2 regions of the Streptomyces sp. AB3(2024) genome follow, and region 2 is predicted to be linked to the other one. Evidence: predicted binding sites of a transcription regulator. Region 2 holds the regulator's gene; the other holds the start of a gene.

What was found. Region 2 encodes HspR, which represses chaperone genes until heat shock. Its sites were predicted from a motif close to TTGAGNNNNNNNNNCTCAA; they were not measured.
Region 1: the regulator HspR is predicted to act here: its motif matches at 2,675-2,693, upstream of lon (endopeptidase La).

Annotation. Positions count from the first base shown of each region.
Region 1 covers NZ_JBGWAB010000097.1:25,712-31,162, reverse strand. The annotation lists gene ACEPPI_RS29250 (hypothetical protein) at 1-588, shown strand, start outside; gene ACEPPI_RS29245 (sulfurtransferase) at 753-1,652, shown strand; gene ACEPPI_RS29240 (DUF4097 domain-containing protein) at 1,743-2,498, shown strand; gene lon (endopeptidase La) at 2,716-5,112, shown strand; gene ACEPPI_RS29230 (MarR family winged helix-turn-helix transcriptional regulator) at 5,257-5,451, shown strand, end outside.
Region 2 covers NZ_JBGWAB010000020.1:81,322-86,772, reverse strand. The annotation lists gene dnaK (molecular chaperone DnaK) at 1-60, shown strand, start outside; gene grpE (nucleotide exchange factor GrpE) at 60-731, shown strand; gene dnaJ (molecular chaperone DnaJ) at 771-1,958, shown strand; gene ACEPPI_RS11770 (heat shock protein transcriptional repressor HspR) at 1,960-2,424, shown strand; gene ACEPPI_RS11765 (IS30 family transposase) at 2,503-3,717, opposite strand; gene ACEPPI_RS11760 (hypothetical protein) at 3,848-4,879, opposite strand; gene ACEPPI_RS11755 (hypothetical protein) at 5,069-5,350, shown strand; gene ACEPPI_RS11750 (hypothetical protein) at 5,350-5,451, shown strand, end outside.

The DNA.
Region 1 (5,451 bases), on a different contig from region 2:
CCGCCCGGACTGCTGATGACGGTGTCCCTGGCGCACCCCTGGTACGTGGACCGGTACGTCCTCTACGCGCTCGCCGGACCCGCCCTCCTCGTCGGGGCCCGGCTGGCCCGCGCGCGCGGGTGGCGGCCCTGGCTGCTGGTCGCCGTGATGCTGGTGCCCCTGGGCTGGTGGTCGGTGTGGCTGCGGACCCCCGAGAGCCGCAAGGACGACGTCCTCGCGGTGGCCGCCGCCGTCCGGGAGCGGGCCCGCCCCGGGGACGCGGTGCTGTTCATGCCGTCGCGGCGGCGCGAGTGGCTGCTGTCCTCGCCCACCGCCTACGCGGGCCTGCGCGACGTGGCCCTGGAACGCTCCCCTCGGGCCTCGGACACCCTTCACGGCACCGAACTGTCCCCGGAGCGGATCCGGGAGGCGCTGCTGCGCTCGCCCCGGGTGGTCGCCCTGCTGGACCCGGACGGGCAGCCCCTGGACCCGTACCCGCGCGAGGCCGCCAAGCGGGAGGCGCTGGCCGCCGGCTTCGAACGCTGCTCGGTGACGCCGGTGCGGGGGGCCCGGGTCGCGGTGTACGCGAGGGCGGGCGGCTGTGGCTGAGCCGGGCCGGGGTCCGGCAGGGCCGCCGGTGGCCGACTCGCCCCCGGGCGGGGCCCGTTGCCGGGCCCGGCGGGGGCCGGGGGAGGATGGTGCGACCCGCGTCAGACACCCGCCGGGCGGCACGCCCCGGCGGGCGGGGCCCGGCGCGCATCCGGAGGTGCCGCATGCCCACACCCGACCCCACCGACCCCACCGGTCCGGCCGGTCCGGCCCCCACCGGTCCCGACCCCGCCGCGTTCGGGCCGCTCGTGGGGGTCGAGTGGCTCGCGGAGCGGATCGGCGGGACCGGGCCGGTCCTGTTCGACGCCTCCGTCGGCGCCCACCGGGGCGCCCCCGTGCGGATCCCCGGCGCGCGGCCCTTCGACCTCGACGGCGTCCTGTCCGACCACACCGCCGCCGCGCCGCACACCATGCCCGCCGCCGCCGAGTTCGCCGACGCCATGCGCGGCCTCGGCCTCGACGACACCGACACCGTGGTCGTCTACGACGGCGCCGGGATCTACTCCAGCGCCCGCGCCTGGTGGATGCTGCGCGCCATGGGCTTCACCCGCGCAGCCGTCCTCGACGGGGGCCTGCCCGCCTGGACCGCCGCGGGCCTGCCCGTCGAGGCCGCCCCGGCGGCGTACGAGGGCCCGCGCGGCTCCTTCACCGCCCGGCCGCGCCGCGGGCTGCTGGTGGACGCCGACGCCGTCTCGGCGGCGCTGGCCGATCCGGCGGCCGTCGTCCTGGATGCCCGCACCCGGGAGCGCTTCGAGGGCACCGCCCCCGAACCCCGGCCCGGACTGCGCGGCGGTCACATGCCGGGCGCGGTCAGCCTGCCGTTCGGGGAACTGCAGGGGCCGGACGGGCGGATGAGGCCGGCGCAGGAACTGCGTACGGCGTTCGCCGCCGTGGCGGACGGCCGCGAACGCCTCTGCTTCAGCTGCGGCTCGGGGGTGACGGCCTGCGTCCTCGCGCTCGGCGCGACCCTGGCCGGCCGCGAGGACGGGCTGGCGGTGTACGACGGCTCCTGGAGCGAATGGGGCCTCCCCTCCCCGGACCGCCCGGTGGCCTCCGGCCCCTGACCGCCCCGCCCCGGCCGGGGGATATCCCCACCCCGGCTCCGGGTACCGGCCCCAGCGCCCGGCGGCCCCGGGGCCGCGAGACTGGACGGCATGTCAGCCCACACCGCGTCAGCCCGCCCCGGCCGCAAGGCCCTCGGCGGCGTCGTGACCGTCGCCGCGTTCCTCCTCGTCGGCTGCTCCCTGCCCGGGGGCACCTCCAGGAGCCTCACCGCCGACGCCACCGTGACAGAGGCCGTCACGGCGGTCGAGGTGACGGACGCGCGCCGCGGTTCCATCGAGGTCACCCCCGGCACCGGCCCGGGGGTGAGCGTCCACCGGACCGTGCACTACCGCGGCGACCGGACCCCCGAGCCCGGCCAGCGGGTCTCCGACGGCGTGCTGACCTTCACCGCGGGCTGCGCGGACTCCTGCTACGTCGACTACCGCCTGGAGGTGCCCGCCTCCGCGAAGGTACGCCTCGACAACAGCAGCGGCCGCATCACCGTGGCGGGGGTCGCGGCCGCCGAGGTCACCTCCGACTCCGGGGACGTGCGCGCCGAGCGGATCGCCGGCCCGCTGAAGATCCGTACCGCGTCGGGCGACATCGAGGCCACCGCCCTGCGCGCCCCCGACGCCGAGATCCGCTCGGGCTCCGGCGACGCCACCCTCGGCTTCGCCGAGCCCCCGGCCTCCCTCTCGGTCACCACCACCTCGGGGGAGGTCCGGGCCCGGCTGCCCGAGGCCCCGTACGAGGTGACGGCCTCCACGACCTCCGGGGACCGTGACGTCACCCTGGTCTCCACCCCCGCCGCGCCCTCCCGGCTGTCCTTCCGCACCACCTCGGGGGACCTCCACGTCTCCGGCTGACGCGGACCCCCGTGCCACCCCGCAGCGGCCATTCGGGGACGGTCACGGCCGTCCTTCCTTCTCCGTCCGGTCTTCTCGGGTCGAGAACTCGCAGCTCACAGCAGCCCCAGGGGCCTGCGCGCAGGTGTTCGCCCCCGGCGAACGGGAGTTGGGGAACATCCCGGGGCGCAGGTGCATTGAGTCGGCATAGCTCAACTTCACTGCCGGAGGGAAGATCATGGCTTCGACGTCCGTAACGCTCACCCTGCCCGTGCTGCCGCTCGACGACGAGGTCGTGCTGCCCGGAATGGTCGTTCCGCTGGACCTGTCCGACACCGAGGTGCGCGGAGCCGTGGAGGCGGCGCAGGCGGCGGCCGGGAGCGGGAAACCCCGGGTGCTGCTCGTGCCCCGGGTCGACGGCAAGTACACCGGCACCGGCGTACTGGGGACCGTCGAGCAGGTCGGCCGGCTCTCCGACGGGGACCCCGGCGCGCTGATCCGCGGACGCGGGCGCGTCAGGATCGGGGCCGGCACGACCGGGCCCGGGGCCGCGCTCTGGGTGGAGGGCGAGACCGTCGACGAGAAGGTGCCCGATCCGCTGCCGGGGGCCGTCGCCGAGCTCGTCAAGGAGTACAAGGCCCTCGCCACCACCTGGCTCAAGAAGCGCGGCGCCTGGCAGGTCGTGGACCGGGTCCAGCAGATCGAGGGCGTCTCGGCGCTCGCCGACAACTCCGGCTACTCGCCCTTCCTGACCACCGCCCAGAAGGTGGAACTGCTGGAGACCGCCGACCCCGTCGCCCGCCTCAGGCTCGCCGTCAAGGCGCTCGGCGACCACCTCGCCGAGCAGGACGTCGCCGAATCCATCGCCAAGGACGTCCAGGACGGCGTCGACAAGCAGCAGCGCGAGTTCCTCCTGCGCCGCCAGCTCGAAGCCGTCCGCAAGGAGCTGCGCGAGCTGAACGGGGAGCAGGAGGGCGAGGAGTCCGACGACTACCGCGCCCGCGTCGAGGCCGCCGACCTCCCCGAGAAGGTCCGCGAGGCCGCCCTCAAGGAGGTCGAGAAGCTCGAACGCGCCAGCGACCAGAGCCCGGAGGGCTCCTGGATCCGCACCTGGCTGGACACCGTCCTCGAACTGCCCTGGAACGAGCGGACCGAGGACCGGTACGACATCCAGGGTGCCCGCGCCGTCCTCGACGCCGAGCACGCCGGACTCGGCGACGTGAAGGACCGCATCACCGAGTACCTCGCCGTCCGCAAGCGGCGCGGCGAGCGCGGCATGGGCGTCATCGGCGGCCGGCGCGGCGGAGCCGTGCTCGCGCTCGTCGGCCCGCCCGGCGTCGGAAAGACCTCACTCGGCGAGAGCGTGGCCCACGCCATGGGCCGCAAGTTCGTCCGCGTCGCCCTCGGCGGCGTCCGCGACGAGGCGGAGGTGCGCGGCCACCGCCGTACCTACGTCGGCGCCCTGCCGGGCCGCATCGTCCGCGCGATCAAGGAAGCCGGGTCCATGAACCCGGTCGTCCTCCTCGACGAGATCGACAAGGTCGGCTCCGACTTCCGCGGGGACCCGGCCGCCGCCCTCCTGGAGGTCCTGGACCCGGCGCAGAACCACACCTTCCGGGACCACTACCTGGAGGTGGAGCTGGACCTGAGCGACGTGGTCTTCCTGGCCACCGCCAACGTCCTCGAAGCCATCCCCGAGGCACTGGCCGACCGCATGGAACTGGTCCGCCTCGACGGGTACACCGAGGACGAGAAGGTCGTCATCGCCCGAGACCACCTGCTGCCCCGCCAGCTGGAGCGCGCGGGCCTGGCCGCCGACGAGGTGGTAGTGGAGGAGGAGGCCCTGCGCAGGCTCGCGGGCGAGTACACCCGCGAGGCGGGCGTGCGCATCCTGGAGCGGTCCATCGCCCGGCTGCTGCGCAAGGTGACCTCCCAGCACGAGCTGGGCGAGCGGGAGCTGCCCTTCACCATCGGCGCCGACGACCTGCGCGCCCTGATCGGGCGGCCGCACCACGTCCCGGAGTCCGCGCAGGACCCCGCGGAGCGGCGCACCGCCGTCCCCGGCGTGGCCACCGGTCTCGCCGTGACCGGGGCCGGAGGCGACGTGCTCTTCGTCGAGGCCTCGCTCGCCGACCCCGAGACGGGGGCCGCCGGGCTCACCCTCACCGGCCAGCTGGGCGACGTGATGAAGGAGTCGGCGCAGATCGCGCTGAGCTTCCTGCGCTCGCACGGCGCGGAACTGGAGCTGCCGGTCGCCGACCTCAAGGACCGGGGCGTGCACATCCACTTCCCGGCCGGCGCGGTCCCCAAGGACGGCCCCAGCGCGGGCATCACCATGACCACGGCCCTCGCCTCGCTGCTGTCCGGCCGCCAGGTCCGCACCGACGTGGCCATGACCGGCGAGGTCTCGCTCACCGGCCGGGTGCTGCCCATCGGCGGGGTCAAGCAGAAGCTGCTGGCCGCGCACCGGGCGGGCCTGACCACCGTGATCATCCCGAAGCGCAACGAGGCAGACCTGGACGACGTCCCGGCCGAGGTGCTGGAGGGGCTGGAGGTGCACCCGGTGACGGATGTGCGCCAGGTCCTGGAGCTGGCCCTGGCCCCGGCCGCGATGTCCTTCACCAAGGCCGCCTGACCTGCGCACGAGAGCTCCGTACGGCCCGGGGACCCGCATCGGCGGGGCCCCGGGCCGTCAGCATGCCCCCTGCGAAATACTGGGCCCGTACACCGGGCCCGCAGCGGGCCCACAGGGGGACACCACCACCGATCGGAGCGGGACGTGCACGGGAGCGAAGACCAGGAGTTCCTTGCCCTGGAGCGGGAGCTGTCCGTCTTCCTCCGGCGGGCCCGCGCCTCCTCCGGCGAGATGGCCCGCGCGCTCCACCCGGAGCTGGAGCCCGCCGCGTACGGGCTGCTCGTCCGGCTGGAGGCCGCCGGCCGCCAGCGGGCCACCGAGCTCGCCGCCTACTTCGGG
Region 2 (5,451 bases):
GACGACGTCGTCGACGCCGAGATCGTCGACGACGAGAAGCCGAAGGGTGGCGCTGCCTGATGTCGGAGGAGACCCCGGGCTTCGACGAGAAGCCCGAAGTCCCCGCCGACGGCACGTCCGACGACGCCGCCGAGCCGAAGGCCGCCGCTTCCTCCGGCAAGGAGGAGGCCGCGGCCCCGGCCGGGGACTCCGCAGCAGCAGACGTGGCTCTGCTGGCGCAGCTGGACCAGGCCCGTACCGCTCTGGGTGAGCGCACCGCGGACCTCCAGCGGCTCCAGGCGGAGTACCAGAACTACCGCCGCCGCGTGGAGCGGGACCGGATCGCCGTCAAGGAGATCGCGGTCGCGTCCCTGCTGACGGAGCTCCTGCCGACGCTCGACGACATCGGCCGGGCGCGCGAGCACGGCGAACTGGTCGGCGGCTTCAAGTCGGTGGCCGAGTCGCTGGAGACCGCGGCGGCCAAGATGGGCCTGCAGCAGTTCGGCAAGGAGGGCGAGCCCTTCGACCCGACGATCCACGAGGCCCTGATGCACTCGTACGCGCCGGACGTCACGGAGGACACCTGCGTGGCGATCCTCCAGCCGGGGTACCGGATCGGCGAGCGTACGATCCGTCCCGCGCGGGTCGCGGTGGCCGAGCCCCAGCCGGGCGCGGCACCCGCCGCCAAGTCCGAGTCCGCGGAGGGCGACGAGCCGTCCGACAAGGACACGGATGCCCCCGAAAAGGGCTGACGCACCACATGTAGGGATCCGAGAGGAGGGCCACCGGGGATGAGCACGAAGGACTTCGTCGAGAAGGACTACTACAAGGTCCTCGGTGTCCCGAAGGACGCCACCGAGGCAGAGATCAAGAAGGCGTACCGGAAGCTCGCCCGCGAGTTCCACCCGGACGCCAACAAGGGCGACGCCTCGGCCGAGGAGCGCTTCAAGGAGATCTCCGAGGCGAACGACATCCTCGGCGACGCCAAGAAGCGCAAGGAGTACGACGAGGCCCGCGCGCTGTTCGGAAACGGTGGCTTCCGCCCCGGTCCGGGCGGCGGCGCCGGCTCCTTCAACTTCGACCTGGGCGACCTCTTCGGGGGCGCCCAGGGCGGCGGAGCGGGAGGGGCCGGCGGCTTCGGCGGCGGCCTCGGCGACGTCTTCGGCGGCCTGTTCAACCGCGGCGCCGGCCCGGGTGCGGGGACCCGCGCCCAGCCGCGCCGCGGCCAGGACATCGAGTCCGAGGTGACGCTCTCCTTCACGGAGGCGGTGGACGGCGCGACCGTCCCGCTGCGGATGTCCTCCCAGGCCCCCTGCAGGGCCTGTTCCGGCACCGGTGACAAGAACGGCACCCCCCGGGTGTGCCCGACCTGCGTCGGTACCGGCCAGGTGTCGCGGGGCAGCGGCGGCGGCTTCTCGCTGACCGATCCCTGCGCGGACTGCAAGGGCCGCGGCCTGATCGCGGAGACCCCCTGCGAGGTCTGCAAGGGCAGCGGGCGTGCCCGCAGCTCGCGGACCATGCAGGTCCGGATCCCGGCGGGCGTCTCCGACGGCCAGCGGATCCGGCTGCGCGGCAAGGGCGCTCCGGGCGAGCGCGGCGGCCCCGCGGGCGACCTCTACGTGGTGGTGCACGTGGACGGCCACCCGGTGTTCGGCCGCAAGGGCGACAACCTCACGGTGACGGTCCCGGTGACCTTCACGGAGGCCGCCCTGGGCGCCGACATCAAGGTGCCCACGCTGAACGGCCCGGCGGTCACGCTGAAACTCCCCCCGGGCACCCCCGGCGGACGTACGATGCGGGCCCGCGGCAAGGGTGCGGTCCGCAAGGACGGCACCCGCGGCGACCTGCTCGTCACGGTGGAGGTGGCGGTTCCGACGGAGCTGTCCGACAAGGCCCGCGAGGCCCTGGAGATGTTCCGCGACGCGACGGGTTCCGAGGACCCGCGCGCCCTGCTGTTCGAGTCCGCGAAGGGAGCATGACATGGACGGCCACCGACGACAGCCCCGTTTCGGCAACGGTGCGTACCAGCTCACCGATGAGACCCCGGTCTACGTGATCTCGGTGGCCGCCCAGCTCTCGGGCCTGCATCCGCAGACCCTGCGGCAGTACGACCGGCTCGGTCTGGTCTCCCCGGACCGGACGGCCGGCCGCGGTCGGCGCTACTCCGCCCGGGACATCGAGCTGCTCCGCACGGTGCAGCAGCTGTCCCAGGACGAGGGCATCAACCTGGCCGGCATCAAGCGCATCATCGAACTGGAGAACCAGGTGGCCGCGCTCCAGCAGCGCGTCGCCGAGCTGTCCAGCGCCGTGGACGGGGCGGCCGCCGCCCTCCAGGCCCGCGAGGCCCAGGTGCACGCCTCGTACCGGCGCGACCTGGTCCCGTACCAGCCGCCGCAGCCCGGCAGCGCCCTGGTCGTCTGGCGTCCCAAGCGCCCGATGGACTGACCGCCCGCCGTACGCGTACGAAGGCCCCGCCCGGGGATTGGCGGTTTCTAGGGGTCGTTGCAACACGTGGTCGGTTGTTCAGGCCGCGATGAGTTTATGCAGGCGCTCGGCTGGGGCTTCCCAGTCGAGCGTTTTGCGTGGGCGGCCGTTGAGCTGGGCGGCGACGGCGTCGAGGTGTTCGCGGCTGTGGGCGGACAGGTCGGTGCCCTTGGGGAGGTACTGCCGCAGCAGGCCGTTGGTGTTCTCGTTCGATCCCCGTTGCCAGGGGCTGGCGGGGTCGCAGAAGTAGACCGGGATGTCGGTGGCGACGGTGAAGGCGCCGTGGGCGGCCATCTCGGAGCCCTGGTCCCAGGTCAGCGAGCGAACCGGGTGTGCGGGCAGCGTCTTGACGGTTGCCACAAGGGCGTCGCGGACGTGTTCGGCGCTGCGGCCGTCCGGGAGGTGCAGGAGCATCACGTAGCGGGTCGCGCGTTCGACCAGCGTGCCGATCGCCGAGCCGTTGTCCTTGCCGATGATCAGGTCGCCCTCCCAGTGACCAGGCACGGCCCGGTCTTCCACCTCGGCAGGGCGGTCGCTGATCATGACCATCGGCGTGGAGAAGCGGGGCTGTCGCTGCTGGGCCTGGCGGCGCGGCATGCGCCGGGCACGACCCGACCGCAGGGCCCGGGCCGGCTCGCGGCGTAGCTCGCCGCGGCCCTGGACGTAGGGGGCCTGGTAGATCGTTTCGTGGACCACGTGCATCTCCGGCCTGTCGGGGAACGTCCGGCGCAGACTCTCGCAGATCTGCTCCGGGCTCCACTTCAGGTCCAGGCCGTCCTGGATGAAGTCCCGCAGTGCGGTGTTCCGGCCGATCTTCCCGGGCTTGGGCCGGGGCCGGCGGGCATCCGCCCGGGCCTGGGCCGCGTGGGGCCGGTACTGGCCGCCAACGGGGTGGCGGTTGCGGAGGATCTCCCGGCTGACCGTGGACGGACTACGGCCCAGCTCGGCCGCGATCGCCCGGACCGTGGCCTTCTCCCGCAACCGGCCGGCGATGTGGATCCGGTCCGCCTCCGAGAGGTACCGGGACGGCGCGGAGGCCGCCCGCACCAGATACGCGGGCGGCCTCGGCCGCTTCTTGCGGCCCTCGGGCCGACCGTTACGCCATTCACGGCCGGTCCGAGGGTTGACGCCGACGCGTCGACTCGCATCTACGTTGCCAAATCCCAGCTGCACGAGCCGGAAGTGTTCCTCCCGTTCCCGGTGCAGCTTCCGGGGCCCCTGTTCCTTGCGGCTCCCGCGGATCTCGAAGTCCATTGCATCCCCTGAGCTGGGGTGTTGCAACGACCACTAGAACCCAAGATTCCCGGGCGGGGCCTTCGCGTACCGGCGGCCGTGCGGGCCCCCGCGGAACCCGTGCGGCCGTGTGTGGCCCTGTGCGGCCCTCTCAGGCCTCCGGAAGGTCCGGGGGGCCTTCGGTGTGCAGGATGCCCGACTGGGCGATCAGGAAGCCGAGCTGGGCCCTGCTGCCGCTGCCCAGGGCGGTGGCCAGCCGGGCGATGTGCGCCCGGCAGGTCCGTACGTTCATTCCGAGCCGGCGCGCGATGGCCTCGTCCACGTGCCCCTCGACCAGCAGCTGGGCGATGGACCGCTGGACGCCCGAGATCCCGTCGGGCGTGTGCGTGTAGGTGATCTCGTCGTTGAGCGGGACGGCGCGCCGCCACAGCTGCTCGAAGACCTTGATCAGGTACTCGACGAGCCCGGGGTGGCGCAGCTCCAGTGCCACCCTGCGGTCGTCGCTGACCGGGATGAAGGCCACGGTCCGGTCGAAGATGATCAGCCGTTCGATCAGCTCCTCCAGGGTGCGGATCTCCACCTTGCCCGCGGAGATCCGGTCCACGTAGGCGAGCGTGCCCTGGCTGTGCCGCGCGGTGTGCTGGTACAGCGTTCTTATGCTGATGCCGCGGTCGATCAGCGGAGCGTCCCGTTCCAGGGCCTGGGTGAGGGCCAGGGAGGGCCGGGCGCCGCCCGGCTGGACGGTGAGCACCTCCGTATGACATTCGGCCGTCGCCAGGTCCAGCGCCGCGTTGATCCGTTCGAATCCTTCCAGCACGGTGATGGCGTGCGTGTCCGCGGGGCTCTGCGCGCTGATGGCGAGGAACGGCTCGAAAGCATCGGTGAGATCTACAGCGGTGCGACGGCGGTCCTGGATCTCGCGTTCAATCGGATGCAGCCGTTGCGCCAGTGCAACGGATGGGGGAACCGGACGGAGCTGGTTGGCGTCATCGGGGTCGGGCTGCAGGAGGGCGAATTCAAGCAGGCAGGGAGCCTGTTTGACCTCGCTCCGCGCGATCCGGCCGGTGCTGAGCGCCGCCGCGTACAGCCGCGTTCCCTCAGGGCACAGGGCCGTGACGGAGTGGGGATGTGTCGGGTTTGTCGCACTATTGGGCAAATCTCCACCCCCCAGGGTCCTGAACATGCAAGAACATGATGCATCGTCCCTGTGGCATTGACGTGCCTGAATGAGCCATCGTCTGTCAGGCGGGGGAGAGGATTCCATCAAGTGAGGACGAAGCCGACCATGTATAAGAGAATGCTTCGCTCGGCGCTTGCCGTTGGTTTCTCCGCTGTTGCGGTGTTTGGGACAGTCAGTGCTGTCGGTAGCGGCGTGGGGAGCGCTCCGGCCGGCGACACGGGCTGGACCGCCAGCGGCGCGATATCCAAGTCGGACACGGGGTGGACCGCCACCCCCGCCGGCTTCGACACGGGCTGGACCGCCAACCCCGCCGACATCGACACCGGCTGGACCGCGACCCCCGCCAGCGTCGACACCGGCTGGACCGCGACCCCCGCCAGCGTCGACACCGGCTGGACCGCGACCCCGGCGGACGCCGAGGACAACGGCAAGTTCGACACCGGCTGGACCGCTCTTCCTGCGATGGACGTCTGATGACCCCCGACGACCGCGACTTCCGACGTGAGATGGCTTCCGCCTACCGGTCCGGCTGGCAGTTCATAGACCTCGCGACCGCGATCCCCTACGCGGGCGAC